2 regions of the Azorhizobium sp. AG788 genome follow, and region 2 is predicted to be linked to the other one. Evidence: predicted binding sites of a transcription regulator. Region 2 holds the regulator's gene; the other holds the start of a gene.
The links. Region 2 encodes LexA, which represses DNA repair genes until DNA is damaged. Its sites were predicted from a motif close to TGTTCNNNNTGTGTTCNG; they were not measured.
Positions count from the first base shown of each region.

Region 1: the regulator LexA is predicted to act here: its motif matches at 4,734-4,751, upstream of ssb (single-stranded DNA-binding protein).

Region 1 covers NZ_SOBM01000008.1:230,064-245,800, forward strand. Annotated here, with positions in the region: gene DFO45_RS21070 (autotransporter domain-containing protein) at 1-3,575, shown strand, start outside; gene ssb (single-stranded DNA-binding protein) at 3,927-4,562, opposite strand; gene uvrA (excinuclease ABC subunit UvrA) at 5,072-8,011, shown strand; gene DFO45_RS21085 (DUF1127 domain-containing protein) at 8,813-8,977, shown strand; gene trmFO (methylenetetrahydrofolate--tRNA-(uracil(54)-C(5))-methyltransferase (FADH(2)-oxidizing) TrmFO) at 9,254-10,669, shown strand; gene DFO45_RS21095 (serine/threonine protein kinase) at 10,678-11,781, shown strand; gene DFO45_RS21100 (phytoene/squalene synthase family protein) at 11,797-12,690, opposite strand; gene DFO45_RS21105 (Mth938-like domain-containing protein) at 12,706-13,086, opposite strand; gene secF (protein translocase subunit SecF) at 13,100-14,065, opposite strand; gene secD (protein translocase subunit SecD) at 14,079-15,686, opposite strand; gene yajC (preprotein translocase subunit YajC) at 15,721-15,737, opposite strand, start outside.
Region 2 covers NZ_SOBM01000002.1:257,300-273,036, reverse strand. Annotated here, with positions in the region: gene trpC (indole-3-glycerol phosphate synthase TrpC) at 1-411, shown strand, start outside; gene DFO45_RS05285 (DUF2147 domain-containing protein) at 485-913, shown strand; gene moaC (cyclic pyranopterin monophosphate synthase MoaC) at 913-1,389, shown strand; gene glp (gephyrin-like molybdotransferase Glp) at 1,392-2,624, shown strand; gene lexA (transcriptional repressor LexA) at 2,762-3,472, shown strand; gene DFO45_RS05265 (ComEC/Rec2 family competence protein) at 3,540-6,398, opposite strand; gene gltX (glutamate--tRNA ligase) at 6,538-7,953, shown strand; gene DFO45_RS05255 (sulfurtransferase TusA family protein) at 7,950-8,297, shown strand; gene DFO45_RS05250 (M20 aminoacylase family protein) at 8,320-9,486, opposite strand; gene DFO45_RS05245 (hypothetical protein) at 9,631-9,840, shown strand; tRNA gene DFO45_RS05240 (tRNA-Lys) at 9,875-9,950, opposite strand; gene DFO45_RS05235 (hypothetical protein) at 10,193-10,579, shown strand; gene DFO45_RS05230 (hypothetical protein) at 10,569-10,772, opposite strand; gene DFO45_RS05225 (aldo/keto reductase) at 10,909-11,889, shown strand; gene DFO45_RS05220 (hypothetical protein) at 12,093-12,458, shown strand; gene DFO45_RS05215 (histidine phosphatase family protein) at 12,516-13,235, opposite strand; gene rpsI (30S ribosomal protein S9) at 13,381-13,845, opposite strand; gene rplM (50S ribosomal protein L13) at 13,848-14,309, opposite strand; gene DFO45_RS05200 (NAD(P)H-dependent oxidoreductase) at 14,502-15,089, opposite strand; gene DFO45_RS05195 (PaaI family thioesterase) at 15,157-15,597, opposite strand; gene DFO45_RS05190 (enoyl-CoA hydratase) at 15,724-15,737, shown strand, end outside.

The sequences.
Region 1 (15,737 bases), on a different contig from region 2:
CCGCCGGTACGCTCTCCCAAGCATGGAACGGAAACTTTGCCGTCTTTCAGAGCTGGCCAGGAAAGGTGACGGTTGACGCCAGCGCTGGCCCGGTCACCACGACAGGCATGCAATTCGTAACATCTTCGTACGAGATCAGCGGTGACGCAATTACGCTGACTGGGTCCTCTCAGATCCCCATCCGGGTGGGTGACGGCACTGCAGCGGGCGCAGGAACAGTTGCTTTTATGAATGCCAAACTGACGGGAACCGGCGGCCTGAACAAGACAGACCTTGGCACCCTGGTTATTGGCGCATACAACGATTATACAGGTGGAACCACGATTTCCGCCGGCACCCTCTGGATCGGAAACGATGTATTTGGTCCTCCAGGAAATATTATCGGAGACATAGTTAACAACTCAAAATTGGTATTCGGAAATAATGGTACATATATTTCATCAAACAACATATCCGGAACAGGTTTAGTTGACGTATCTCGCGCAGGACTCAGAGGATTCTATAGACCAGTCATATTTACTGGAACAAATACATATACGGGTGGAACCATTGTCCCTTTCACTGGAATTCTCCAGATCGGCAACGGCGGCACGACAGGGTCCATCGTTGGTGACGTCGCCAATGACGGCGAACTCACCTTCGCCCGCTCTGATGCTGTTACGTTTTCTGGCATTGTTTCGGGCAGGGGAGACGTGTTCAAAAGCGGAACTGGAACGCTCACTCTCTCGGGATCCAATACGTATACCGGGCGGACTGAGGTACAGGCCGGCAGCCTTGTGGTCACCGGCAGTCTCGGGGGAACGCGGCAGGTCATCCTGAGCACCGGAGCGACGCTGTCCGGTAGCGGGAGTATCGGCGGCAGGGTCGAGGTGAATGGCGGCACGCTCGCGGGCACGCAGGCCGCCCCCCTCACTATGGGCGCCCTGCTTCTTGCGTCCCAATCGAATGTCAACGTCACGCTCGGCGCGGCCGGTGGCAGTGCGCCGTTCAATGTGCTGGGCAACCTGACGCTGGACGGCACCTTGAACGTGACGGCCGATGCCGGCTTCGGGGCCGGCAGCTATCGCATCTTCGGCTATGGCGGCACGCTTACCGACAATGGCCTCGACGTGTCGCGCGGCGGTGGCTTCGTCGGCGTCATCCAGACCTCCGTGGCGGGGCAGGTCAATCTGCTGGTGTCGGACATCGGGCAGACCATGCAGTTCTGGAACGGCACGACCACGACAGCGACCGGAACGGTGGTGGGCGGCAGCGGAACCTGGACGGCCGGGCCCCAGACCAACTGGACCAATGCCGCAGGCACCGCTCCTCAGCCCTGGAGCGCCGGGTTCGCCATCTTCCAGGGCGCGGCGGGCACAGTCCGCGTTGATACCAGCGCGGGCACCGTCGCAACCACCGGCATGCAGTTCGTCACCAACGGCTATCTGGTCACCGGCGATGCCCTGACCCTGTCCGGCACCGCCCAGGCGAGCATTCGCGTGGGCGACGGAAGCGCGGCGGGCGCCGGCACGGTTGCCACCATCGCCAGCGCCCTCACCGGCACGGGCGGCATCAACAAGAACGACCTCGGCAAGCTGATCCTGACGGGCACCAACACCTATACGGGCGGTACCACCGTCACCGCCGGAACCCTGGTGGGCAGCACCACCAGCCTCACCGGCAGCATCATCGACAATGCCGCCCTGGTCTTCAACCAGACCACCACGGGCACTTATTCCGGCACCATCTCCGGCACGGGCTCGCTGACGAAGACCGGCGCGGGCACGCTGATCCTGACGGGCACCAATACCTATACGGGCGGCACGCTCATCTCCGAGGGCACGCTCCAGATCGGCAATGGCGGCGCCAGCGGCTCCATCGTCGGCAACGTCGTCAACAACGCCACGCTTGTCTTCAACCGCTCCGGCACCTACGACTTCCCCGGCACCATCACCGGCTCGGGCGCGGTGATCATCACCGGCGGCTCCACGGTGAACTTCACCTCGGCCGCCGGCTACAACGGCAACATCGGCGTTGCGGATTCCAGCTTCGTCCTGTCGCCCAATGCCGTGTCCCGGTCGAGCTACACCATCGGCACCGGCGGCACGATCTCCGGCACCGGCACCATCGGCGGCCTCACGGTGGCCTCCGGCGGCACGGCGGCGCCGGGCTATTCGCCGGGCACCCTTACGGTCGCCGGCAACGTCACCTTCCTGCCGGGCTCGGTCTATAGCGTGGACGTGACGCCCTCCGGCGCCCACGATCTCATCACCGCCTCCGGCACTGCCAGCATCCTCGGCGGCACGGTGGCGGTGAATGCGACGGCGGGCGGCTACAGCCCGGTCACCACGCTCACCATCCTTCAGGCCTCGGGCGGGGTGAGCGGGACATTCGCCAGCGTCACCTCCAACCTCGCCTTCCTGACGCCGCTGCTGAGCTATGACGCCAACGACGTCTATCTGACGCTGCGGCGCAACGACATCAGCTTCGCCAGCCAGGCGCTCACCGCAAACCAGCGGGCCGTGGCGGGGGCTGCCGACGGGCTCGGCTGGAGCAACCCGGTCTATTACGCCCTCGCGAACCTGCCCGTCGGTGCGGCGCCCGCCGCCTTCGACAGCCTGTCGGGCGAGGCCTATGCCTCCTCAAGCACGGTCATGCTCCAGCAGTCGATCTATCTGCGGGATGCGGTGGGCGCGCGGCTCGGGCAGGCGCTCGCGCCGGCGACCGCGCCCGGCGGGCCTGAGACGGCGGCGCTGGCGCCGGGCCTGACCCCGACGCTCTGGATGCAGGGCTTCGGTGCCTGGGGCAATGCCTGGGGCAACGGCAATGCGGCGAGCGTCAGCAGCGACATCGCCGGCGTGTTCGGCGGCGCCGACGTGGCGCTGGGCGATCGGTGGCGCGTCGGCCTCATGGGCGGCTACAGCCGCACCACGCTCGATGCGAATGCCCGCAACAGCTCCGGCACCATCGACAATTACGACATCGGCCTCTATGCGGGCGCCCGCTATGGCGACCTCGGCCTGAAGGCCGGCGTCAGCTATACGTGGCACGATGCGGCCATGACCCGTAGCGTGGTGTTCAGCGGTTACAGCGGCCGCAACACCTCCGGTTATGACGCCGGCACGACGCAGGTGTTCGGCGAGGCGGGCTATACCTTCCGCATGAACGGCATGGCACTGGAGCCCTTCGCCGGCCTCGCTTACGTGCACCTCGCCACCAACGGCCTGACCGAGACCGGCTCGACGTCCGCCCTCTCGGTCAGCACCGGCGACATGGACACGGTGTTCTCGAGCCTCGGCCTGAGGGTGGGCAGCAGCCTGACGCTGGTGCCCGGCCTGACGGTGAGCCCGAGCCTCAGCCTTGCCTGGCTGCATGCCTTCGGCGATGTGGCTCCAGCCTCCACCACGGCCTTTGCGACCGGCTCACAGCCCTTCACGGTGACCGGCGTGCCGCTCGCCCGCGACAGCGCCCTCATCGGCGCCGGGCTCGACTATCGCATCAACGCCAATGCGGTGCTCTCCGCCACCTACAGCGGCCAGTTCGCCTCCGGCATCCAGGACAACGCCTTCAAGGGCATGCTGACGGTCAACTTCTGACCTCCATTTCCCGCCGGGCGCGCCATTGTGCGCCCGGCCTCCCGCATCCCCCGCCACCAGTTATTCCGGACAACGCCTCTGAATGCTTCGCCGACGAGGTGGACGCGCCGGACGGCGCCTCACGATCGAGCGTGACGCCGCGAACGGAGCCGCTTGCCCGTCGTAAAGACGCCGAAGCTGGCTGACTGATCCGATGGAAAGACCGGCAAAGAAAAAGGCGCTGCCCAGCAGCGCCTTTAGGTCTTGTCCAACAGGATAAGGCGCTTCAACACCCAACCCAGCGCGCGCTCACCTCATCGCTAGAGGCGGCCAAAGCATGCGTGGTCGGGGAGCCCTGCGCGCCGCTGTGCCTCAGAACGGGATTTCGTCGTCCATATCGTCGGCCGGGCGACCGCCACCCGAGCGGGCACCGCCGCCACCGCCGCCGCCTCCCGACCGGGCCGGGCCGCCGCCGAAGCCGCCGCCCCCACTGCCGGAATAACCGCCGCCGCCGCCGAAGCCGCCGCCCCCACCGCCGGAATAACCGCCACCGCCGCCGGAGACGCGCTCCATGGGACCGGAGGAACCGAAATCGGAACCGCCGCCATAGCCGCCGCTGCCGCCGCCGTAATCATCCCCGCCCTCGCTGCCGCCGCCGCGACCGTCGAGCAGGGTCAGTTCGCCGCGATAGGGGCGCAGCACCACCTCGGTGAAATAGCGCTCGCCGCCATTCTGGTCGGGCGCTTTGCGGGTCTCGAGCTGGCCTTCGATATAGACCTTCGAGCCCTTCTTCAGGAACCGCTCGGCTACGCCCACGAGGTTCTCGTTGAAGATGGCAACCGAATGCCACTCGGTGCGCTCGCGCCGCTCGCCGGACGCCTTGTCGCGCCAGGTCTCGGACGTGGCGATGCGCAGGTTGCACACCCGGCCGCCATTCTGGAAGGCGCGGATCTCCGGATCCCGGCCCAGATTGCCGACCAGGATCACCTTGTTGACGCTGCCGGCCATTCGGGTCTCCGTTCTCTTGTCTTCACGTCTGCTGATGAGGTCTGACACCGGAGGCCGCCGATCAGCGCCTGGGCGCACGGCCCTCAGACCTTGCTCGCACCGTAACGGTCCTGCCGGGCGAAGCGAGGGCGCGCGCCCGTTGTCCACCAAAATGGCCCAGGCAACCCCCAATGTTCCATTTATGTTCTAGCGCGTGCCCGATATTTCCACAAGCTACGGTTTCAAGCTTTTTTACTGGCCCGACCCGCACGTTCCTGTTACGTTCCCTGCTGCATCGCACGCCGCTTCCTATATGAGCCCCGTTGCAGGCACCCTGCCCGCCCCTCGATGGAGCGGGAACGACGGTGCCGGCGGCACGGCGATGCGGGCCGGAAGCCGAGAGGCGGATTGAACATCCGCGGTCGGTTCCCTGCCGTACAGACGCTGTTCTGAAGCTGCCACCGGCGACGGCTGGCCGCGATCCGTCCGTTCTCTGCGGGCCCCCGCCCGCCAGCCCAAGCTCGAGACTCATGAGCGACCGCAAGCCCTCCTCCCGCGCCGTCACTGCCCCCAAGGACCGACGCGATGCCCGGCTTCTTTCCGTGCGCGGCGCGCGCGAGCACAATCTCAAGAATGTGGATCTCGACATTCCGCGAGACAGCCTCGTGGTGTTCACGGGCCTCTCGGGCTCGGGCAAGTCCTCGCTTGCCTTCGACACCATCTATGCGGAAGGCCAACGGCGTTATGTGGAAAGCCTCTCGGCCTATGCGCGCCAGTTCCTGGAGATGATGCAGAAGCCGGACGTGGACCAGATCGACGGCCTCTCCCCCGCCATCTCCATCGAGCAGAAGACGACCTCGAAGAATCCCCGGTCCACCGTCGGCACGGTGACGGAGATCTACGATTACATGCGCCTGCTCTGGGCGCGCGCGGGCGTGCCTTATTCCCCCGCCACCGGCCTGCCCATCGAGAGCCAGACCGTCTCCCAGATGGTGGACCGGACCCTCGATCTGCCGGAAGGCTCGCGCCTCTACATCCTCGCCCCCGTGGTGCGCGGCCGGAAGGGCGAATACCGCAAGGAGATGGCGGAGTTCCTCAAGAAGGGCTTCCAGCGCGTGAAGGTGGACGGCGCCTTCCACGAGATCGCGGAAGCCCCCGCCCTCGACAAGAAGCTGAAGCACGACATTGACGTGGTGGTGGACCGCGTGGTGGTGCGCGCCGACATCGCCGCCCGCCTCGCCGACAGTTTCGAGACCGCGCTCGGCTTGGCGGACGGCATCGCCGTGCTGGAGTTTGCCGACCAGAAGGAAGCGGACGGCAGCCCGAAGCGCGTCATCTTCTCGGAAAAATTCGCCTGCCCGGTCTCCGGCTTCACGATCCCGGAAATCGAGCCGCGCCTGTTCTCCTTCAACAATCCCTTCGGTGCCTGCCCGGCGTGCGATGGTCTCGGCGTGGAGCAGACCATCGATCCGGACCTCGTGGTGCCGGACAAGAGCCGCACGCTCAAGCAGGGCGCCATCGCCCCCTGGGCCAAAAGCACCTCGCCTTATTACGGCCAGACGCTGGATGCGCTCGCCAAGCACTACAAATTCAAGCTCACCGTGCCCTTCTACGATCTGCCCAAGAAGGCGCAGGACGTGATCCTGTTCGGCTCGGGCGAGGAGGAGATCGCCTTCTCCTATGACGATGGCCTCAGAGCCTACGAGACGAAGAAGACCTTCGAGGGCATCGTGCGCAATCTCGACCGCCGCTGGCGGGAGACGGAGAGCGACTGGGCGCGCGAGGAAATCTCGAAATATTTCTCCACCGTGCCCTGCGCCACCTGCGCGGGCTATCGCCTGAAGCCCGAGGCGCTGGCGGTGAAGATCGCCGGCAACCATATCGGCCAGGTGGGCGAGATGTCCGTGCGAAGCGCCAGCGCATGGTTCGAGGATCTGCCCGGCACGCTCTCCGACAAGCAGAACGAGATTGCCGCCCGGATCCTGAAGGAGATTCGCGAGCGCCTGCGCTTTCTCATGGATGTGGGCCTCGAATATCTCACCCTCGGCCGCTCCTCCGGCACGCTTTCCGGCGGCGAGAGCCAGCGCATCCGCCTCGCCTCGCAGATCGGCTCGGGCCTCTCGGGCGTGCTCTATGTGCTGGACGAGCCCTCCATCGGCCTGCACCAGCGCGACAATGCGCGGCTGCTGGAGACGCTGAAGCGCCTGCGCGATCTCGGCAATACGGTGATCGTCGTGGAACATGACGAGGATGCCATCCTCGCCGCCGATTATGTGGTGGACGTGGGGCCGGGCGCCGGCATCCACGGCGGGCGCATCGTGGCGCAGGGCACGCCGCAGGAAATCCTGGCCGACCCCGCCTCCATCACCGGCAAGTATCTCACCGGCGAGCTCTCCGTGCCGCCGGCCCCGCGCCGCAAGCCCAATCCGCGCAAGATGCTGAAGCTCTCCGGCGCGCGCGGCAACAATCTGAAGAATGTCACGGCAGAAATCCCGCTCGGCCTGTTCACCTCCATCACCGGCGTCTCGGGCGGCGGCAAGTCCACGCTGCTCATCGACACGCTCTACAAGGCGGTGGCGCGGCGGCTGAACAATGCCCATGACGCCCCCGCCCCCTTCGACAAGCTGGAGGGGCTGGAGCATCTGGACAAGGTCATCGACATCGACCAGTCGCCCATCGGCCGCACGCCGCGCTCCAATCCGGCCACCTATACGGGTGCCTTCACGCCCATCCGCGAATGGTTCTCCGGCCTGCCGGAAGCCAAGGCGCGCGGCTATGGTCCGGGGCGTTTCTCCTTCAATGTGAAGGGCGGGCGCTGCGAAGCGTGCCAGGGCGACGGCGTCATCAAGATCGAGATGCACTTCCTGCCGGACGTCTACGTCACCTGCGACGTCTGCAAGGGCAAGCGCTACAATCGCGAGACGCTGGAAGTCACCTTCCGCGAGAAGTCCATCGCCGACGTGCTGGACATGACGGTGGATGAGGGCGCCGAATTCTTCAAGGCGGTGCCGAGCGTGCGCGACAAGCTGGAGACGCTGGCGCAGGTGGGCCTTGGCTATATCAAGGTCGGCCAGCAGGCCACCACGCTCTCGGGCGGCGAGGCGCAGCGGGTGAAGCTAGCCAAGGAGCTCTCCAAGCGCGCCACCGGCCGCACGCTCTATATCCTGGACGAGCCCACCACCGGCCTGCACTTCCATGATGTGGCCAAGCTGCTGGAGGTGCTGCACGAGTTGGTGGAGCAGGGCAATACGGTGGTGGTGATCGAGCACAATCTCGAAGTCATCAAGACCTCCGACTGGGTCATCGACCTCGGACCGGAAGGCGGCGACGGCGGCGGCGAGATTCTGGTGGCCGGTCCGCCGGACGTGGTGGCCAAGGAGAAGCGCTCCCATACCGGCACCTTCCTCGCGGAAGTGCTCGCCCGCCGCCCCATGGCGAAGACGCGCAAGAAGGCGACAGCGGCCGAATAACCCAACGGCGCCTCCCCGGGGGCGCCGTTTGCCCTCCTGCAAGCCTCCCACGCGGTGGTGCGCCCTCGCGGGTGTGGAATCTCCGAGGAGCGCGCAGCCGCTGGTGCGGCACGGATGGGAAAGCCAGAGGCGGGGCGATTCCGCTCCTTTCTTGGTGCGCGGCGGGCTTATGCCTCATCTCGAAGGCCGACGAGGCGTTGGATCGGGGCTGGCCGGCCCGAATCCCTGTCCACACCCGGACACAGGGCTCCGTCCCGCGTCGCGCGCATCATATGCATGCAAACAAAGCGACTGTGTCCGGGCGGGTTTCACCTTATGCATCTGGCGCAGGGATGCTTCCAGTTTGGTGGTGTTCCGCTATGGGTTGCGACGGTTTCGCGCGGCGGCGACACGGTTTTGCCGCAGGTGCGAACGCGCGGGAGCCTTTATGCTCCTTCACGCCTACTCGAGACGCCTGACATCAGGCCGTCACGATTTCCGGCGACGGGTTCTGGCCGGCCCTGACTCGGCGCCGGGCCTCTGGCCTGAAACAAAATCAAAGACTTATCCGATCCAAACTTGGACTGCCCGCTAATCAGGCACGCTCCCGATGAGGGCGGCCGCGTTTTGCGGCACCGCAAGATGTATCTGCTCACCACAGAGGCATTGGTAAACAGATTCACTCCATTTCTGCTTATATGCGGGGCATGCAATGCTGCAATGCATCACCACATCTTGGGCGCAGGCCTCGGCAGGCGTATCTAGCTCCCCAGAACACGACGCAAGACGCGGACCCCAAGGGTTCGCGCAAGGAGACTGAAAATGATCATCTGGGGTTTCATCGCTCGCCAGGTTCGCCGCTGGAACGCTTACAACCGCACCATCGCCGAACTCTCTCAGCTCGACGACCGTACGCTCGGCGACATCAACGTGTCCCGCAGCGAGATCCGCGCCATCGCCCGTAACGCCGCCCTCATGGTGGCCTGAGCGATCTCCACGGAACACCCTACCGGCGCAGATGCGTCGGCAGGTTGCGGTGAGCGTACCGAACGTGGCCCCTCCGGGGGCCATTTTCGTTTGTGGCGGCGCCATTGTGCCCGCCCCTCCCTTGAAGCGCGCGGCCGGATCGGGCACACAACGCGCCTTGGATTTCCGACGGGCGCCGCGCGAGCGCACTGACCGCCTGCCCGCAGGCCGGTCTGTGAACGCGCTCCAAGCCGGGCCTGACCCGCCCGCCCGTCCTGCCCGCTCAAGTGAGGATGCATGAGCCAGACGTCCCTCCAGCCGGTCCATGTGGTCGGCGGCGGCCTTGCCGGTTCCGAAGCGGCCTTCCAGCTCGCCGAACGCGGCGTGCCGGTGGTGCTGCACGAGATGCGCCCGGTGCGCGGCACGGAGGCCCATCACACGGACGGCCTTGCGGAACTCGTCTGCTCCAATTCCTTCCGCTCCGATGACGCCCAGACCAATGCGGTGGGCGTGCTGCACGCGGAGATGCGCCGCGCCGGCTCGCTCATCCTGCGCTGTGCCGATGCCAATCAGGTGCCCGCCGGCGGGGCGCTGGCGGTGGATCGCGACGGTTTCTCGCAGGCGGTCACCGCCGCTCTGGCGGAACACCCCCTGGTGGAGATTCGCCGCGAGGAAGTCACCGCCATCCCGCCGGAGGAGTGGGACAACGTCATCATCGCCACCGGCCCCCTCACCTCGCCCGCGCTCGCGCAGGCGGTGCTGGAGCTGACCGGCGAAAGCGCGCTCGCCTTCTTCGATGCCATCGCCCCGATCGTGCATCTGGACAGCATCGATTTGTCCAAGGCCTGGTTCCAGTCGCGCTATGACAAGGTGGGCCCCGGCGGCACGGGCGCGGATTACATCAACTGCCCGCTGGACAAGGATCAGTATGAGGCCTTCGTCGATGCGCTGCTGGCGTCCGAGAAGGTGCCGCTGCGCGATTTCGAGGCCAAGACGCCCTATTTCGACGGCTGCCTGCCCATCGAGGTGATGGCCGAGCGCGGCCGCGAGACGCTCCGCTTCGGGCCCCTGAAGCCCGTCGGCCTCACCAATCCGCACAATCCGGATGTGAAGCCCCACGCCGTCATCCAGCTCCGGCAGGATAACAAGCTGGGCACGCTCTATAATCTGGTCGGCTTCCAGACCAAGATGCGCCATGGCGAGCAGGTGCGCGTGTTCCGCACCATTCCCGGCCTTGAGAATGCGGAATTCGCCCGGCTCGGCGGCCTGCATCGCAACACCTATCTGAACTCGCCTCGCCTTCTTGACGGCACCCTGCGCCTGAAGGCCGCGCCCCGCCTGCGCTTCGCCGGCCAGATCACCGGCTGCGAGGGCTATGTGGAAAGCGCCGCCGTGGGCCTCATGGCCGGCCGCTTCGCGGCCGCAGAACGCCGGGGCGAAGCCCTCGTGCCGCCGCCCGCCACCACAGCCCATGGGGCGCTCCTCGCCCACATCACCGGCGGGCATATCGAGACGGTGGATGCCGGCCCGCGCTCCTTCCAGCCCATGAACGTCAATTTCGGCCTGTTTCCGCAGCTCGACGTGAGCCCCAAAGGCGCCGACGGCAAGCGCCTGCGCGGCTCGGAGAAGACGCTCGCCAAAAAGCGCCTGCTGGCGGAACGGGCACTTTCCGACATGAGCGCGTGGCTCGACACGCCCGCCGCGGCGGCGTAAGAGGCGCCATGCCGAGGCTGAAACGCTCCGTGCCGCCGGTCGAACACCAGGCGGACCCTTCCCGCTTCACCGTGGACACGGTGCTGAAGCGCGACGTGTTCTCCACCGTCGAGCGCGGCACCTGGACCGACCGCGCGGGAGTGGCCCACCCCGCCGTGCGCCGCCGCTGGAACGAGGTCTCTCCCTGGTTCGCGCTGCTCGCCGCGCGTCTCGCCGCCCATGAGGTGAATGCACTGGAAAAGGTGCAGTCCACCGGCGTCACCACGCCGCTGCTCGCCGTGGGCAAGCGCTTTCTGGTGCGCGGCTGGATCGAGGGCGTGCCGCTCCAGATCGCCCGGCCCACCGGCGATCTGCACTTCTTCACCTCCGCCCGCGAGGCCCTGCGCACGCTCCATCGCGCCGGCTATGTGCATAACGATCTCGCCAAGCAGCAGAACTGGCTGCGCGGGGCGGATGGCGAAGCCTGGCTGATGGATTTCCAACTGGCCATGCCCTTCAGCCGCCGCTCCAAGATCGGCCGCGTGCTCGCCTATGAGGACCTGCGCCACCTGCTGAAGCACAAGCGCACCTATTGCCCCGAGGCGCTCACCGCCCGCGAGCGCACCATGCTCGCCACCAAGAGCCTACCCACCCGCATCTGGATGGCCACCGGCAAGCGCGTCTATCGCTTCGTCACCCGCAACCTCATGTCCTATTCGGACACCGAGGGGCGCGGCCCGCGCGTCACGCAAGTGGCGCCCCGCATCGCGGACGCGCTGAAGGCCCATCCGGCAGTGGCCGATGTCCATATGGCCGATTTCCAGACGCTGGGTGGCAAGGTGGGCCTCTATGCCTTCGTAGAACCCAAGGCGCCCGTGACCGTCGAAGTCCTGCGCGAGCATCTGGCCCAGGCGCTGCCGGACCGACCGCACCTCGACCACCTCCAGATCGTCTCCCGCCTGCCCCGCGCAACGGATGGCACCGTGCGCGACGACCTGCTGCTGCTGGTCGCCCGCAACCAGATCGAGATGCTGGATGCGTTGGCGGGCGATGATGACACCCGCACGCTGGTGGCCGACATCGCGCGCGGCCGCCTCAATCTCACCGACCGCATCACCCGCCCGGCCGCCTGACGGACAAGCGCGCCCTCAGCGCGTGCGCGCGGAGGCCCGCCAGAGTGTCCACTGCCGGCGCAGGGCGGAGAGGCCGCCGACGCGGGCGAAGGGGTCGCGCAGACGCTCCAGCGCCTTCAGATCGCCCGGCACGAGCGCGAGGGTGAGAAAGGCGGGCGCCAGCGCGGGATCGAGCCCAACCAGCGCCTTTTCCGCCTCGGCCAGATGGCGCGCGGCCTGCGTGCGCAGATCGGCCAGCGTCGCGAGGATGCCAGGCGTCGGCTTGCGGGCCACCACCTCGTCGCGGCTGGAGCCATGGCGCTTCAGCACATCGAGCGGCAGGAAGCACTGCCCGCGCGCCGCATGCACCGGCAGGGCCCGCATCAGGCCCGTCAGCGCAATGGCGACCCCTCCGTGCCCGCAGGCATTGGCCAGAGCCGGACGCGGGCCGCCGCCGAGGATATGGGCGGAGAGCTGGAGCAGCGCCGAAGCGGTCTCGCCCGCATAGCCCTCCAGATCATTCATGCTCGGCATGGGGTCGTCATAGAGATCGAACACCCGCGCCTCGATGAGGTTCAGCAGCGCGCCGCGCGGCAGGCTGTAGCGGCCGATGGTGCCGAGCAGGGCGCTCGCCACCGGATGGCCGCCCACTTCGCCGCGTCCGTGGCCCTCGATCAGTTCGCGCCACCATTGCAGGCGCACCTCTCCGGGCAGGGCTTCGCGCACGACCTCGCGCACACGGGCGACTTCCACGTTGAAGGCATAGAGGGCGAACAGGTCCTGCCGCTTGTCTGCCGGGGCGAACAGCGCGGCGAGGAAGCGGTCGCGGTCCTGCGCCCGCACGAGATCGGTGCAATAGGCGTAGTCGCTCGCCGCCGCCGGCGTGGCGGCGAGGGCGGGCGGAACGCCGAAATCAGGCGGCAGGCTCATGAACGAGGCCCCCGGTCACAGGGCAACGAGCCCCGCCCCCACCAGCCGCCCTTCCCCGAGCAGCACATTGTAGGTGGCGGCGGCGGCAGAGGTCGGCATGAGTTCGAACCGCAGGCCCGCCTCGCGCAGCAGCGCCTTCAGCGGCTCCTTGAGGATCGCCGGGTCCTTGCCGGTGCCGAGGAACAGGAGCTCGAAGCGCTCCGCCTCGGCGAGGATGGGCGCGAGCGCCGCCGCGTCGATGTCGGCGAAGCGCTCCACCGTCCAGGGCCGGATTCCGCTCGGCAGAGCGAGGATCGACCCCGGATGGGACATGTTGTGGAAGTGGAAGAAGCGCGGGCCGTAGCCGTCGATCGGCACCTGCCGGGGCAGGAAGGGCGAACCGTCGGGATCGACCATGCCGCGCGCCTCCTCAGGCCTTGGCGGGACGCGAGGCGTCCTTGCTCTCCCCGCCCTCTTCCGCAGCCTCCTTGCCCACCACGGTGGACGAGCGCAGGCCGAGATGGATGAGGATGGGCGCGGCCACGAAGATGGTGGAATAGGTGCCGATGATGACGCCCACGGCCATGGCCAGCGAGAAGCCGCGCAGCACCTCGCCGCCGAAGATATAGAGCGCCATGGTGGCGAGGAAGGTGGTGAGCGAGACGATGATGGTACGCGAGAAGGTCGCGTTAACCGCGATGTCCAGCAGCTCGGGCAGCGGGATCTTCTTGTAGCGGCGCAGCATCTCGCGGATGCGGTCGTACACCACCACCGTATCGTTGAGCGAATAGCCCATGATGGTGAGGATGGCGGCGATCGACGTCAGGTCGAAATCGATCCCCAGCGCCGAATAGATCAGCAGCGTGACGAAGATGTCGTGCGCCGTGGTCACCAGAGCGCCGACGGCGAACTGCCACTCGAAGCGGAACCACAGATAGATCAGAACCACCACCGCGCCGAGCACCAGCGCGAGGATGGACTGGCGGACCAGCTCGGACGACACGCTCGGGCCGACGGTCTCCACGCGGCGGACGGTGAAGTCCTGGCCGAGCGCGGTACGCACCTTGTCCACGATGGCCTGCTGGCCGGCGTCGTCGGCGCCCACGCGCCCGACGCGGATCAGCACGTCGCGGGCCGAGCCGAATTCCTGGATCTGCACATCGCCGAGATCGCTGTCGGTGAGCTGCTCGCGCAGCACGCTGAGATCGGCGGCCTGCTGGGACGACTGGGCCTCGATAAGCGTGCCGCCCCGGAAGTCGATGCCGAGGTTGAAGCCCACGGTGACGAACATCGCCACCGCCAGAAGCGTCATCAGCGCGGAGAGCGGGAAGGTCACGCGGCGCAGCCGCATGAAGCCGATGTTGGTATGCGCCGGGAGGTAATTGATCAAAGGCATGGGCGGCGCACTCTCAGATGGGCAGCTTGGCCGGACGCCGCCACTTCACCCACAGCGCGATCATCAGGCGCGTCAGCGTGTAGGCGGTGAAGACGGTGGTCAGGAGGCCAAGGATATAGGTGACGGCGAAGCCGCGCACGGGGCCGGAGCCGCCAAGCAGGAACAGGATGACCGCCGTCGCGAGCGAGGTGAGGTTCGCGTCGAGGATGGTGCCCAGCGCGAAGGAGAAGCCCTTGTCGATGGCGGCGATGGCCGAACGGCCCTCGCGTGCCTCGTCGCGGATGCGCTCGAAGATCACCACGTTCGAGTCCACGGCCATGCCGATGGTCAGCACCACGCCCGCGATGCCCGGCAGGGTCAGCGTGGCGCCCAGCAGCGACTGGAGGGCGAACATCAGGGTGATGTGGATGGCGAGCGCGACCAGCGCGAAGGCGCCGAAGAGGCCGTACACCGCCAGCATGAACACCGTGACGAGAGCCGCGGCGACATAAGCGGCGGTCTTGCCGGCCTGGATCGAATCCTGGCCGAGACTCGGACCCACGGTACGCTCCTCCACCACCTTCAGCGGCGCCGGCAGCGCGCCGGCGCGCAGCAGGATGGCGAGGTCGTTGGCCTGCTGGACGGTGAAGTTGCCGGAAATCTGCCCCGAGCCGCCGAGGATGGGTTCGCGGATCACCGGCGCGGAGATCACCTGATTGTCCAGCACGATGGCGAAGGGCCGGCCCACCGCTTCCTGCGTGGTGGCGGCGAAGCGCTTGGCACCGTTGTTGTTGAAGCGGAAGGTGACGATGGGCTGGCGGGAGTTCTGGTCGAAGCCCGGCTGGGCATCGGTCAGGTCCTCACCGGACACACGCACCTGCTTCTCCACCAGATAGGGCGCGCCCTCGGCGGACTGGAGCACTTCGGATTCCGGCGGCGGACGGCCTTCCATCGCCTGCTGCGGCGACATGGACTGGTCCACCATGCGGAACGACAGCTTGGCGGTCTGGCCGAGCAGCGCCTTCAGGCGCTGGGGGTCCTGCAGACCGGGGACCTGCACCAGGATGCGGTCGGCGCCCTGGCGCTGGATAGTCGGCTCCACCGTGCCGAGCTGGTCGATACGGCGGCGGATGATCTCGATGGACTGGTCCACCGCGGAGCGCACGCGGGCATTGATGCCGGCTTCGGTGAGCGAGACGGTGATCTGGCCGTCGGCGCCGGAAGAGACGGTGATGTCGTTCTCGCCCGTATTCCCGCCGAGGAAGGCGTTCACCACCGGAGTCGCGAGCTTGCGCAGCTCGGTCAGGGCGTTCTGGGTGTCGTTAGGATCACGCAGGCGCAGCTGGATGGTGGTGTCGCGGATGGCGAGGCCGGTGTAGCCGATCTTGGCATCCCGCAGCACGCGGCGCACGTCGTCGCGGACCTGCTCCGCGCGCTCCTTGCGCACGGCAGCGGAATCCACTTCCAGCAGGATGTGACTGCCGCCCTGGAGGTCGAGGCCGAGCGTGACACGGCTGTTGGCGAGCCAGGACGGCAGGTGTTGGAGCACCGATGCCGGCAGCAGGTTGGGGACGGCGAACAGGATTCCGAACGCTGTGACCAGGAGGATCAGCGCCGTCTTCAGCCTGGAGAAGTGCAGCATCGTCTCTGTCTTGTTCTGGCGGGGGGCGGCGGCGTCAGGCCGCCGTCTCGT
Region 2 (15,737 bases):
TATCAGGTGGCGGAAGCCCGCTCCTGGGGCGCCGACTGCATCCTCGTCATCATGGCCGCCGTGGATGACACGCTCGCCCGCGACCTTGTGGCCGCGGCGACCGATTTCGGCATGGATTCGATCATCGAGGTGCATGACGAAGCCGAGCTCGACCGGGCGCTCGCTCTGCCCTCAAAGCTCATCGGCATCAACAACCGCAACCTGCGTACCTTCGAGACGACGCTCGCCACCTCCGGCCGTCTCGCCCCGCGCGTGCCGAAGGACCGCATCGTCATCGGCGAGAGCGGCATCTTCACGCATGCGGACGTGAAGCTGCTCCGGCAGGTGGGCATCGCCAGCATTCTCGTGGGCGAAAGCCTGATGCGGCAGGAGGATGTCACCTCCGCCACCCGCACGCTGCTGAACGGCTGACTTCCGGCGCGGAACGGCCGGGGGCATACTGGCCCCGAGGCCGCCGCAAGATGCGGCCCCTAGGGAGATGCGCATGAAGATGGTGGGTATTTTCGCCGCGAGCGCCTTTATGGGCCTCACCGGACTCACGCTCCCGGCCGCGGCCGCTGACGTGACCGGCCTGTGGGCGACGCCGGTGCATGGCGGACAGGTGGAGATCAGCAAGTGCGGCGCCTCGGTGTGCGGCCGCATCGTGACCTCCGAGGGCATCAAGGCCGACCCCAACCTCAAGGACACGAAGAATTCGGATGCCGCCAAGCGCGACCGCGTGCTGAAGGGCCTGCAGATTCTCGGCGGCTTCTCCGGCGGCCCCACGGAATGGACCGGCGGGCAGATCTACAATGCCGATGACGGCAAGACCTACAGCGCCTCGCTGACGCTGGATGGTGACAACACGCTCAAGGTGCGCGGCTGCATCGTCGTGCCCTTGTGCCAGACCCAGACCTGGACCAGGGTCCGCTGATGACGCGCCTCACCCACCTCGATTCCACCGGCGCCGCGCGCATGGTGGATGTGTCCGACAAGCCTTCCACCACGCGCGAGGCGCTGGCGGAAGGACAGGTGGTGATGGCCCCCGAGACCCTCGCGCTCATCCAGTCCGGCAATGCCAAGAAGGGCGACGTGCTCGGCGTCGCCCGCATCGCCGGCATCATGGCTTCCAAGCGCACCCATGAGCTCATCCCCCTCTGCCATCCCCTCATGCTGAGCAAGGTGGAAGTGGAAGTGACGCCGGACGAAACCCTGCCCGGTCTTCATGTGGTCGCGCGAGTGAAGACCGCCGGCCAGACCGGCGTCGAGATGGAGGCGCTGACGGCCGTCTCCGTCGCCTGCCTCACCATCTACGACATGGCCAAGGCCGCCGATCGCGGCATGCGCATCGAGAACATCCGCCTGCTTGAAAAATCCGGCGGCCGCTCGGGCGACTGGCGCGCGGCGTGAGCATGACCGGCACGCCCAAGAAGGCCCCGCTCATGCCGGTGGCCGACGCCCTCGCGCTCATCACGCGCGATCTCGATGTTCTGGCAACCGAGATGGTGCCAGTGGACGAAGCCGTGGGCCGCGTGCTCGCGGCCCCGCTCGCCGCCCGCCGCAGCCAGCCGGGTGCCGACATGTCGGCCATGGACGGCTATGCCTTCGCCTATCCCGAGACGCTGGACATCCCGCTGACCCTGAAGGTGGTGGGCGAATCGGCCGCTGGCCGCGCCTTCGACGGCGCCGTGGGGCCGGGAGAAGCCACGCGTATCTTCACCGGCGGCGTCGTGCCGCCCGGCGCGGACACCGTGGTCATCCAGGAGAACACCACGCGGGACGGCGACAGCGTCACCATCACCGTGCCGCTCGCCAAGGGCCGCAATGTGCGCAAGGCGGGCTTTGATTTCGCCGCCGGCACCGCCCTCTTGCCGGCCGGCCGGCGGCTGAATGCTCGCGACGTGATGCTCGCTGCAGCCGCCGATCACGCCATCCTGCCGCTGGCCCGCCGCCCGCGGGTGGGAATCATCCAGACGGGAGACGAGCTGGTCTATCCCGGACAGGCCACCGGCCTCCTTTCGGAGGTGGTGGTGTCCAACGTCTATGGTCTTGCGGCGCTCGCGCGCGAAGCGGGCGCGGAGGTGATCGACCTCGGCCTCGTGCGCGACGGCATGGACGAGACCCGCGCCGCCATAAGCCGCGCCCGTGACCTCGGCATCGATGTGCTCGTTTCCTCTGGCGGCGCCTCCGTGGGCGAGCATGATCTGATGGCCCCGGCACTGAAGGCCGAGGGCATCGCGCTCGCCGTGCACAAGATCGCCTTGCGCCCCGGCAAGCCGCTGATGTTCGGCGCCGGCGGCAACATGCGGGCCCTCGGCCTGCCGGGCAATCCGGTCTCGGCCTATGTCTGCGCCGTGCTCTTCCTGCTGCCCATCCTGCGCCGGATGCAGGGCGAGGATGCCCCGCTGATGGCGACGCGCCCGGCGCGGCTCGGCACCGCCATGCCGGCCAATGACACGCGCATGGATTTCGTGCGGGCGCGGCTGCGTTTCGAGGACGGGCAAGCCATTGCCCATCCTCTGACCAATCAGGACAGCAGCATGCTCTCGGCTCTCGCGAGCGCCGACTGCCTGCTGATTCGCCCCGCTCATGCGCCCGAGGCAAAGGTGGGCGACCCGTGCGAAATCATTCCGCTCAACGCCTGAGACCGGCGTTTACCCGATGTTGAGGCTTGTGGAACAAACAAGAAACAGGTACATAATGTTCCTGATTTGTTTCGCAGGGCGCGGAGCGGATCGTCTCCCGGTCCGATGGGCCTGGTCGCAAGGGGCGGAACCACACGATGCTCACCCGCAAGCAGTATGATCTTCTGCGCTTCATCCATGAGCGCCTGAAGGAAACGGGCGTGCCTCCCTCCTTCGACGAGATGAAGGAAGCATTGGATCTGCGCTCCAAGTCCGGCATCCATCGCCTCATCACGGCCCTTGAAGAACGCGGCTTCATTCGCCGCCTGCCGAACCGCGCGCGGGCGCTGGAGGTGGTGCGCCTGCCGGATAGCGCGGCGCCGGGTCTCGCGGCCGCCCGCAGCGGCGGGCGCGGCTTCTCACCCAGCGTGATCGAGGGCAGCCTCGGGCGCGTGCGCCCGGTGGTGGATGACGAGGAACCAGCCGCCGTGGTGGCCGTGCCCGTCATGGGCCGCATTGCGGCCGGCTCGCCCATCTCGGCCATCCAGACCCGCAGCAACACGCTGAACCTGCCCCCCGAAATGCTCGGCACGGGGGAGCATTTCGCCCTTGAGGTGCGCGGCGACAGCATGATCGAGGCCGGCATTCTCGACGGCGACACGGTGCTCATCCGCAAGTGCGACACGGCCGACACCGGCGACATCATCGTGGCGCTGGTGGATGACGAGGAAGCCACCCTCAAGCGCCTGCGCCGCAAGGGCGCCTCCATCGCCCTTGAGGCCGCCAATCCCGCCTATGAAACGCGCATCTTCGGCCCCGACCGCGTGCGCATCCAGGGGCGGCTCGTGGGGCTCATCCGCCGGTACTGAGGGCGCGTTCGGAAGCGCGGTTTCCGAGAGACGGATTGTTTTGGGACAGTGAGATGCAGCGGGACCATCAGGGTTCCTCCTGCGCATCGTCCGCGCTTCGGCGGCCGGCTGTCTCCGTATCGACGACGGGCATCGGCAGATCCGGGAGCACTGGCATCCAGGGCCGCTGAACGCCGACAGGGCGCGTCGGAACAGTTCGCCAGTGCACAGCGAAGGACTGGCGGATTTGCGCCTGAGAAGGCGCTTGGGTCATGGCGCTCCGCGCCGATTGTCGAGGGGCCCTCTCCGTGGGCGTGTGCGGCTGAGCTGACGGAGCGATGGACTTCTGCCTACCCACGGTTGGCTCCTCCTCCACATGTGCGCGCCTGATTGCCCCGGCATCTGCCGTTGGCGGCATCGGCGGCGCTGAGGACATCGGGCGTATCCCGGATTGGGTGCCTCCGTTCCTTGCCGCCCTTATCTCTCGCGCCTTGGCCCAGCGGGCCTGCTGATCGCGCCAGAGCGAGGCCCGGTGATCGGCCGCCATGCGGCGCGGACGCGTGGCCGGCGGGGCCGGCGGCGGACCATCCGGTTCGGCTTGCGCCGATGCGGGTCTCACCTCGGAAGACGAAGCGTCTGTTTCGGACGGCGTTTCAGGACGGAGCTCGGGCGCGGCTTTAGCCTGCACGCTGTTGCCGGATGCAGCCTGTGGCAGCTCCACGGCCGCTGGTGCGGCCTCTCCCATCGCCGGCGGAGGTTCACCCGCGACCCGATGCGGGGTGGCTATCTCCCCTGCCGCCTGCCCCGGTCGATGAAAGAGCGCCAGCGTCCCCGTGCGGCTCATGTCCTGCGGCGTGAACAGGCGGGCGGCGCAGGCCGAAATGTTCTCGGTCGAAGGGACCTCCGCCGTCACCACGAGGCTCGCTTCCCCGCACGCGGCCGGAAGAGCCTCGGCCTTGCGAACCAATACGATCTTCGTGCCGTCCGGGAGCGGCGCCATACAGCGGCGGGCATCGCAGGCAAAGCCCTGCGCCAGATCGGGCGCCTCCGCCGTGCGCGGATCGGCTTCCTTGCTGAGCCACTGCTCCGCCACCAGCCGCGAACTGCGCGCGCCCGCGATGCTCAGGCGCCCATCGCCGCCGCGCACGGCAACGGTCTGGCCGTTGGCGGCAATCAGCACGTCCGGCCGGGGTGGCGCGCCCAGGAGCAGGAGCGCCGCGACGACGCAGGGCACGGCGGCAAGGCGCAGAAGCCCCCGCAGCAGGCAGAGCGCCAGCAAAGCGAGTGTCGCGAAGGCGGCAGTGCCCGCCCCAACCCAATCGGTGCGCATGTCGGCACCGGGCAGGGCCGCAACCACGTCCGACACCTTCACCATGATGTCGATGCCGAGGCCCATCACCGGCCAGGCGATGAAATCCCAGCCGAACGGCAGGAGAAGCACCCCGAGCAGGCCGAAGGGCATGACGAGGAACTCCACCGCCGGCATGGCCGCGAGGTTGGAGAGGAGGCCCATGATGCCCAGGCGCTGGAAATGCAGCGCCGCATAGGGCGCCGTCGCAGCCCCGGCGACCACGGAGGTCATGGAGAGGGCGGCCAAGAACAGGCCCATGCGCGCCAGCGCCCGCAGCACGAGCGGGCCGGCCGCCAGCCGGCCGCGCAGCCCGGTCCATTGCTCGTAGGCCGCCACCAGCGCCAGCGTCGCGGCGAAGGACATCTGCGTGCCGGGCTCCAGCAAGGATTCGGGGCCGAACGCCAGCACCAGAACCGCCGCTACCGCGACCGTGCGCAGAGTGAGCGCCGCTCGCCCCGCGATCACGCCCACCAGCACGATGGCGAGCATCCAGAAGGAGCGCTGGGCCGGCCAGTCATTCCCGGAGAGCAGGAGATAGACGCCGCTTCCCGCGAGCGCCGTCGCAGCCGCCAGAGACTTGATGGGAAACCCCAGCGCCAGCGGGGGGAAGGCCGCAAGGCCGCCGCGCACGAGAAAGAAGAGTGTACCCGCCACCGTGGCCATGTGCAGGCCGGAGATGGAGAGCACATGGGTGAGGCCGGAGACGCGCATGCTCTCTTCCACCTGCGGAGAGATGGAAGCACGGTCACCCACGACCAGCGCCACGGCGATGTCGGCGGCGGTGCCGCTGAGCACGGCGCGGATGCGCGCGCCGACCGCCTGACGCACCTCGTCCACGAGGCGCCCCATGCGCACGCTGAAGGGAGCCGGCTCGGCGAGCGCGATGATCCGCGGGCGACCGAGCCCGAATCCCACCGCATCAATGCCGCGGAACCAGATATTGCGGCCGAAGTCATATCCACCCGGCAGCGCCGCCTCCATGGGCGGCAGCAGGCGGGCCAGAACGGAGACCGGCGTGCCTGCCGCCGGTGCGCTGCCCCGCGCCACCGAGAGCCGCACGAGCTGCGGCTTCACCGCAAGCCCCTTGCCCTCGGCTGTCGTCACCCGCAGCAGAATGCGATCCGCCTTCGCCCGCCGCTCCACCTGCTCCACGAAACCGGAGAGGCGCACCGGTGTCTGAGGCGGCAGGAGCACCGGGTGCGCGATCCATGCGGTGTGTGCGGTAGCGAGGGCGAAACCGCCTCCGACCGCGGTCAGCCACAGCAGCAGCGCGAAGGCCACGGGCCGCGCCCGCGCACAAAGGCTTGCGACTGCGAGGGCGCCGGCAAGACCGAGGACAGCCGGCAGCGACGGCTCCTGCGCCGCGCCGAAATAGAGAAGAATGCCGCAGCCGAAGCCAACCGGCAGCCAGAGGACCAGCCGGCCGGAAGCCGCCTCGGCACGGACGTCGGCCAACAGGCGGTCGCGCAGGCGGCCGAGGAGGGCACCGGGCCACACCGGGGCGGGGATGAAGACCGGGCGCGCGACAGCGCCGCCGAGCACGCCCGCGCGTGCTTCGGCGGGGCGGCCCCGCGCCCCTGCCCGACCGTCCCCCATCGGCCGTGTTCCTTCGCTCCCGCGCCTATGCTACACGGGCGCCTCGCATGCGCCACGGCTTCGTGCGCGTCGGCCTGCTGGCAGGCCTCACAGGGGCGTCTCGCCCACCCGCTTTCCTCCCACGTCCGGCCTTTACGAGATGTCGCAGATCGTCACCCGCTTTGCTCCCTCCCCCACGGGCTTTCTGCATATTGGCGGCGCCCGCACGGCGCTGTTCAACTGGCTCTACGCCAAGGCCAAGGGCGGCAAGATGCTGCTGCGGATCGAGGACACCGACCGCCAGCGCTCCACCAAGGAGGCCATCGACGCCATTCTGGAGGGCCTGACCTGGCTCGGCATCGATTGGGACGGGGACGTCATCTACCAGTTCGCCCGTGCCGAGCGGCACCGGCAGGCGGTGGAGGAGATGCTGTCGCGGGGCAATGCCTACCCCTGCTATGCGACGCCCGAGGAACTCGACGAGATGCGCGAGCTCGCCCGCAAGGAGGGCCGCCCGCCGCGCTATGACGGCCGCTGGCGCGACCGCCCGGCCTCGGAGCGCCCCACCGACCGCAAGCCGGTCATCCGCCTGCGCGCCCCGCAGGAGGGCGTCACGGTGATCGAGGATCAGGTGCAGGGCACCGTCACCTTCCCGAACAAGGACCTGGACGATCTCGTCCTGCTGCGGTCGGACGGCACGCCCACCTACATGCTGGCAGTGGTGGTGGACGACCATGACATGGGCGTCACCAACATCATCCGTGGCGACGACCATCTCACCAACGCCGCCCGCCAGACGCAGATCTACAATGCGCTCGGCTGGGACGTGCCGCGCATGGCGCACATTCCGCTGATCCATGGTCCGGACGGCGCCAAGCTCTCCAAGCGCCACGGCGCGCTGGGCGTCGATGCCTATCGCGACATGGGCTATCTGCCCGCCGCTTTGCGCAACTATCTGGTCCGCCTCGGCTGGAGCCATGGCGATCAGGAAATCTTCTCCACGCAGGAGATGGTCGAGCATTTCGATCTGGATCGCGTCGGCCGCTCCGCCGCCCGCTTCGACTTCCAGAAGCTTGAGAATATCAACGGCCATTACATGCGCGCCAGCTCCGACGCGGAGCTGTTCGACGCGGTGATGGGCCTGATCCCGCACCTGCCTGACGCCGAGCACCGCCTCGCCCGACTGACGGACGCGCGCATGGAGCAGCTGCGCGCGGCCCTTCCGGGGCTCAAGGAGCGCGCCAAGACGCTGACCGAACTGCTGGACGGTGCTGAGTTCATCTTCGCCACCCGGCCGCTGCCGCTGGAGGAGAAGGCGCAAGCCGTGCTCACGGCGGAGGCGCGCGCCCATATCGCCGCCATGATCCCGCAACTTGAGGCGGCCGACTGGTCCGCCGCCGGCACCGAGACAGTGGTGCGGGCCTATGCGGAGCAGGCAGGCGTGAAGCTCGGTGCCGTGGCGCAGCCGCTGCGCGCCGCCCTCACCGGCCGCACCACCTCTCCGCCCGTCTTCGACGTCTTCGCCGTTCTCGGCCGCGAGGAAAGCCTCGCGCGTCTCAAGGACCAGACCGCATGAGGAGCGCGCTTCGCATGGTGGACAGCCCGAGCAAGGATCGCGCGCCCGGTTTCGGCCGGCGCACCCCGGCCGCCGATCCGGTGACCGGCGAGCTCTATCTCGATCTCAAGGGCCTGAAGTGCCCCATGCCTGCCCTGCGCACGCGCAAGGCGCTGGCGGAAGCCGCCTGCGGCACGAGGCTTGTGGTCTCCTGCACCGATCCCATGTCGGTCATCGACATTCCGCATCTGGCGGCGGAGACGGGCAATGTCTTCGAGGGACGCGAAGTGACGGACGGCGTCATCACCTTCCGCCTGCGCAAGACCTGCGCGCCCAAGACTTCTGCGCCCAAGACCGGCCCGTAAGACGGGCGCCTGAAGCGCCCGCTTACAGCGGCAGGGCGCTCTCCACGAGGCGCACCCAGAAGGACGTGCCGTAGGGAATGGCGGCGTCATCGAAATCATAGCGCGGGTTGTGAAGCCCCGCGCTGTCGCCGTTGCCCACGAAGATGAACGCCCCCGGCCGGGCCTCCAGCATGAAGGAGAAGTCCTCGGCCGCCATGATGGGCGTCGTGTCCGCATCCACCTTGTCCGTCCCGGCTACGTCGCGGGCCACCCGCGCGGCGAAATCGGCCTGCCCGGGATGGTTGACGGTCGGCGGATAGCCGTCGATCCAGCGCAGCTCCGCACGGGCGCCGTAGGCCTCCGCGATCTTGGAGACGATCTCCGGCAGCCGCTGGCGCAGTTGATCGCGTACCTGCGCCTTCAGGGTGCGCACGGTGCCCGTGAGTTCCGCCTTGGGCGGAATCACGTTCTCCACCGCACCCGCATGGAACATGGTGATGGACACCACCGCCGCCTCCAGCGGGTCCACATTGCGCGCCACCGCCTGCTGAAGGCCCATCACGATGGCCGAGCCCACCAGCACCGGATCGACGCCCCGGTGGGGTGCCGCCGCATGGGCACCGGTGCCGTCCACCGTGATCTCGAGCCGGTCGGTGGAGGCCATGATGGCGCCCGGCCGCATGGCGAAATGGCCCACGGGAATGCCCGGCATGTTGTGCATGCCGTAAATCTCCTCGGGCCGGAAGCGCTCCAGCAGTCCGTCCTCGATCATGACGCGGGCGCCGCCCTCGCCTTCCTCGGCGGGCTGGAAGATGAGCACGGCCGTGCCCGCGAAGGCCCGCGTCTCGGCAAGATGCCGGGCCGCGCCCAGCAGCATGGCAGTGTGGCCGTCATGGCCGCAGGCGTGCATCTTGCCCGGCACCTTCGAGGCATGGGCCGCGCCGGTCTCTTCTTCCACCGGAAGCGCGTCCATGTCGGCGCGCAATCCGATGACGCGCCCCGCTCCGCGCTCGCGGCCGTGTATGACCGCCACCACGCCGCTGCGCCCGATGCCCGTCACCACCTCGTCGCAGCCGAACCCCCTCAACTTCTCCGCCACGAAGGCGGAGGTGCGGGGCAGATCGAACATCAATTCGGGGTATTCGTGCAGTTCACGGCGCCACGCGGCGATTTCGGCGGCGGTTTCGGCAACGCGATTCAGAACGGGCATCTTGGGCTCCTGTCGAAGCCGGATCGTGGAACCGGGCCGGTATGGGGTCAAGCGCCGATGCTGCGATGCGGAAGCGCAGCGGGAACGGCTTGCCCTCCCTTCACGTTCCACCAGGGACCCCACGTGATACGGAGAGATGCCAACATGTCCGCAGATCGCCCTTCCCCGCCCCGCGGCGCCGGCAAGGCCGCCGCTTTCATCGTCGCGACCGTCGCCTTCATGATGGTCGCGATCTTTGTCGGGCGGAACATCTACCACGCCGAGACGCTGGAGGATCAGCAGGCGGGCCACGCAGATCCGGCCGAGCGGCCCAAGGGGCCGAACGATCTGCAGACGCCGCCGCAGAATCGCTGAAGCTAAGGGCGCGGCTTCGACTGTCTGGGAGAGATGGTGAGCCCGTCGGGATTCGAACCCGAGACCCCATGATTAAAAGTCACGTGCTCTACCGGCTGAGCTACGGGCTCACTTGAGCGAGCGTGGTAGGGCACGGCGGCAGCAGGGTCAAGGTGCCCGTTGTCCGGGCGGAAGCGCTGCTCCCAGAATCATGGGGGCAGCGCTTGCCCTTCGCTCGGTGGCGTGTGCATTGGATGAAGGATGATCGGTGATGCGTTTCGGGACGTGGCGTAAGACAGCCAAGAACAGAGGGCGGTTCAGCCTGCTTGGCGTATGCCTCGCGTTCGCTTTCGCCATTTCGCCCGCGCAAGCCGTGACCTGCGTGGTCAAGGGCGGGGACTTCGACTTCCAGAGCGAGGGGTTCGGAACCGTCTTCGGCCAGGGCACGCAGGCCAATGCGGATGCCGCCTATCGTGCGCTTGAAAAGGAGCTGGGCGATCCCGCCGCCTACAGCAGGCCCACCGTCTTCTACGCCAAGGCTGGCACCATCTCCCGTTACGAATGCACGGGAGAAAAGTGCAGCGCCCGTGAGATGCAGATGGCGTGGAAGTCCTGCTCGGACGGCGCCAAAAGCGTCGCTGAGATCTGCCTCCCCCTCGCGGTCGTCTACAACAAGCGCCTGTACTGCGTTCTCCAGCCCAATGCGCCCATGGAACCGGGCAAACCCTTCGCCCCCTACACGCCGCCGTTCAACCGGTAACGGCCGCTATCGTCTGGCCTGTTGAGCCGGCCTCGCCCGTGCGGCCCGGACAGAACCGCAAGCGGCTCCGTCCAAACCCCACGGATGGAGGATCAGCCCCCATGGCCTTTTCAGCCGCTTCCATCGCCTTGGCCTTCGGATTGTCGGTGCGATAGGCCTTCATCTTGGTGTCGAGGTCGGCGGCCGCACGCACGCCTCTCTCTTTGAGGCGGTAGGACCGCACAAGTCCATTCGCGCGCGTGAAGAAAAATGCTCGGCTTTCCCCCAGCCGCGCGTATGGTCCCGTCCTGCCTTGCGGCGTCCGCCGCGCATGAAAGAGGCCATCCCACATGGATTATGTGAAGCTCGGCCGTACCGGCCTTGAAGTCTCGCGCCTTTGCCTCGGCTGCATGAGCTATGGGGCACCGAACCGGGGCACGCACCCCTGGTCGCTTCCGGAGGAGGAAAGCCGTCCCTTCATCCGCAAGGCACTGGAAGCGGGGATCAATTTCTTCGACACCGCCAACGTCTATTCCGACGGCACCAGCGAGGAGTTCCTGGGACGGGCGCTGCGCGATTTTGCCAAGCGCGAGGAGGTGGTGATCGCCACCAAGGTGTTCAACCGCATGCGCCCCGGCCCCAATGGCGCCGGTCTCGGCCGCAAGGCGATCCTGGCGGAGATCGACAACAGCCTGCGCCGCCTCGGCACTGATTACGTGGACCTCTACCAGATCCACCGCTGGGACTATGACGCGCCCATCGAGGAGACGCTCGAGGCGCTGGACACCGTCGTCCGTTCCGGCAAGGCCCGCTACATCGGCGCCTCCTCCATGCATGCGTGGCAGTTCGCCAAGGCCCTGTTCCTGCAGGAGAAGCACGGCTGGGCCCGCTTCGTGAGCATGCAGAACCTCGTGAACCTGCTCTATCGCGAGGAGGAACGGGACATGCTGCCGTTCTGTGCCGATCAGGGCGTCGGCGTCATCCCCTGGAGCCCGCTCGCCCGCGGCCGCCTCACCCGCCCGTGGGACGAAACCAGCGCCCGTTCCGAAACCGACGAATTCGGCAAGACGCTCTGGACCCGCACCGCCGACGCCGACCGCAAGGTGGTGGACCGGGTACGCGAGGTGGCGACGGCGCGGGGCGTGCCTGCGGCGCAGGTGGCGCTGGCCTGGGTGCTCCAGAAGTCGGTCATCACCGCGCCCATCATCGGCGCCACCAAGCCCGCGCACCTCGATGACGCCATCGGCGCCTTGTCGTTAAAGCTTGAGCCCGCCGAGGTCGCAGCGCTGGAGGAGCCCTACGTTCCTCACGGCGTCATCGGCTTCAAGTGAGACACGAGCCGCGGTCGCCCGGTGCTTTTCCGGCGACCGTGGCCCCGCCACCACGGCGTCGGCGGAACCCTGCCGGCGCCTGACACGCGGAGCCTGGGGACCGCCCCTGTCCACCGCCGCTCTCAACCACGATCCGATCGCTCGCTTGCGTCCCGGCACCGGCTGACCTAAGCGACTATGGGTGGCACATTCCGGGGGTTCGGATGTCGAAGGTTTGGTCTTTCACGGGTGCGGGTGCCGCGGGCGGCGCGCTGCTGTGCGCGCTCGGAGCCGTAGTGCTGCTGCCGGCCGATGCGGCGCGCGCCCAGAGCAGCAGCGGCTCCGTGCCCCATATCGAGATCCATCCCCGCAAGCCGGATGTGGTTCAGCTGCCGGTGATTCCGCAGGGCAGCTACCTCGATCCCGGCCCCGGCCCCGCCATCAAGCCGGACGTGCCGATCGGCGATGACCGCAACGAGGACTACGTGTTCCCAGCCGATCTCGGCGGTTTCGACGGCGCCTCCCCGCCCGGCGATCCCACCAGCGGCGGCGGCTGGAGCCCGCTCCCCGGCGATACGCCGAGCTTCTGAGCGGCATCTGTCAGATTGCGAAGGCCGGCACGCGCGCCGGCCTTCTGCTTTTCGGCCTCACGGCTCGCAATCGGTCTCGCGCACGTCCAGCCCTTCCGGCTGGCCCCAGTCATTGTGCGGCAGGTCGGCATATTTGCCGGTGAAGACCTGCTTTTCCATCCGGAACGAGACCGGCACGGGATTGCCCGGCTTGTAATCGACGATCCAGAAATAGTCGTAGGTGTTGTCGGGCCAGGTCTCCGGCACCCCGGGAAGCTGGTCGAGATTGAGCGCTTGGCGCAAAGTGAGCGCGCGCCGCCCCGGCGGCAGCGACGCATCGGCGATGTGGTTGTGCTCCCAGACCACCACCACGGTCTTTCCGTCGAAGCGCGGATTGTTCAGCAGCGCCTCGGCCGCCTGCTTGGTGCGCTTGGCGAGATCACTGTCGAACAGCTTCGGCGCCTTGCCGACCGGAAGCACCGAATAGAAGGCCTGCGGCAGTTCCCAGGAATTGGCCAAAGGCGACGCGGTCTCCACCGTGTGGATGGAGATGGTGAAGATGGCCTCCGGTGCCGTTCCGGGCGCAAAGTAGCTGCGCTCCGCATCGCGGCCCAGATACTGCTCGACCAACGCCCGTGCGCGGCGGCGGCCGATCTCGCAGAGCCGGTAAGGGTCGGACTTCTCGCCGTGACGCAGGATGATGAGGCGCGCCGGCGTAGCTGCGGCCTCCGCGACGAAGCCGAACGTGGCGCCGCATGTGATCGCCGCGCCGACGGCGGCCGATATCAAGGCCCGCATCCCTCTTGATCCTCTCCAGCCCGATGGTGGCGCAGGAGAGCACGCCGGGAAGTGCGGCGCTACCGCATTGCGATTGCGTGCCAACAACAAAAAAGCGGCGGGGATAACCCCGCCGCTTCGCAAAGCCGTAAAGCTCCTGGACCGATCAGCGCTTCGAGAACTGGAAGCTGCGGCGGGCCTTGGCGCGACCGTACTTCTTGCGCTCGACCACGCGGCTGTCGCGGGTCAGGAAGCCGCCCTTCTTCAGCGGGCCACGCAGCTCGGGCTCGTAGAAGGTGAGCGCGCGGGAGATGCCGTGACGCAGCGCGCCGGCCTGACCGGAGAGGCCGCCGCCGGAAACGGTGCACACCACATCATAGGCGCCCTCGCGGGCCGCAGCCGCGAAGGGCTGGTTGATGATGAGGCGCAGCACGGGGCGGGCGAAGTACACCTCGACCGGACGGTCGTTCACGATGATCTTGCCGGTGCCGGGACGGACCCACACGCGGGCAACCGCGTCCTTACGCTTGCCGGTGGCATAGGCGCGGCCGAACTTGTCCAGCTTCTGGACGTGGACCGGCGCCTCGTTGGCGACGGAAAGAGCGTCGAGGGACGAAAGAACCTCGGCCATGGTCAGATCCTCACGTTCTTGCTGTTGAGGGCGGCCACGTCGAGGACGGTGGGCTGCTGGGCCTCATGCGGATGGGTCGGGCCCTTGTAGACGCGCAGGTTGCCGAGAACCTTGCGGCCGAGCGGACCACGGGCGAGCATGCGCTCCACGGCCTTCTCGATCACGCGCTCCGGGAACCGGCCGTCGAGGATGAACTTGGCAGTCCGCTCCTTGATGCCACCCGGGAAACCGGTGTGGTGGTAATAGACCTTCTGGTCACGCTTGCGGCCGGTGAGCACCACCTTCTCCGCATTGATCACCACGACGTTGTCGCCGGTGTCCACGTGGGGGGTGAAGGTGGCGCGGTGCTTGCCGCGCAGGCGCATGGCGATGACGGTGGCGAGGCGGCCCACAACGAGGCCGGTCGCGTCGATCACCACCCACTTCTTTTCGATATCGGCAGGCTTGGCCGAATACGTCTTCATGGATGCGTTTCCAAATGAGGAGGCCGGGTTGCGCAGGCATCTGCCGCGCGATCCGACGGTATGGGGCTTCTAACGGAGGCCCGCGCAACGGTCAACGGACACATGCGCATAATATTCCATGTATTTCAATGGCTTATAAAAATGGTGCCATAACACCACTGGATAACGTCTGTTTTTCCGGGCCTTTGCCGCTCACATCGCCCGTTCACCGAGCTGTCGCATCTTCAGCAGCCAGCCCTGCCGCTCCGCCGGCGTGGCCTGGTCCACCCGGCCGAAATAGGTGTGCCGCACGGGACTCATGCCGCAGAAGGACAGGATACCCTGATCGACGCTCTTGGCCCCATGGGCGGCGAAGAACCAGCGGTAGACGAAAGCGGGGGTCCCCATGGTGACGACGAGGCGTGCCGACCGTCCGGTGAGGAGCGCGCTCGGGAAGGAATGATCGCCGGGCAGGAAGGCAAGGCCGGGACGCAGCAACTGCTCCAGGAACGCCTTCAGAAGCGCCGGCACGGTGCCGAGCCAGAGCGGAAAGAGCATGACCACGTGATCGGCCGCAATCAGCGCATCCCGCGCGGCATTGAGGCTCTCGGGAAGCGCGTCCATCTCGAAGGCCGCCTGCGAGCGCAGCACCGGGAACTCCAGCCGGGCCACGTCCACGCGCATCACCCGATGCCCGGCCAAGGTCGCGCCCGCCGCATAGGCATCGGCGAGCCCGTGGCACAGATGTCCGCCGGCGCGGTCGGGATGCCCCTGAATGATCAGGATGGACCTGGACGCCATCGCTTTTGTTCTCCTCCGGGTTGCACCCGAGGATGGACAAACGCGACGTCAGGCACCTTGATCGAGGTCAGGAGTGGGCGGGGATGGAATAGGTCGCCACGCAGTGGGCGACGAGCTCATGGCTCTTGGAGGTGCGCAGGCCGATCTCGCCGACAGCGAGTCGCTTGCCCACCTTGATGAGATGCGCGTCCGCGATCACCGCACCGGGCTCGGGCTTGCGCAGGAAATTGATGTTCAAATTGGTAGTGACGGCGAGCGTGATGGGGCCGAGTTCGGCAAGCAGCGCCACGTACATGGTGATGTCGGCGAGCGCCATGAGGGCGGGACCGGACACGGTGCCGCCGGGACGCAGATGCTCCTTGCTCGCCTCCAGCCGGACGGTGGCTGCGCCGGGCGCAATGGCTTCAATGCGGTGGTGGCGGCCGGGACCGAACGACTGAGGGTATTCCCGGGCGAGGAATTCCTCCATGTCACTCACCGACATAGCGGTGCCGCTAACCGACAGCATCGTTCTTCCACTCCCTGTGTAGCTTACATATGACACGAGCAAGCTTGTTTGAAACCTGCATAAAGCGCAGCAATACCCCTACATAATACCGGGAGGACGGAAATGAGCGAAGCGTCTGCATCCGAAATGGAAGCTTCCTG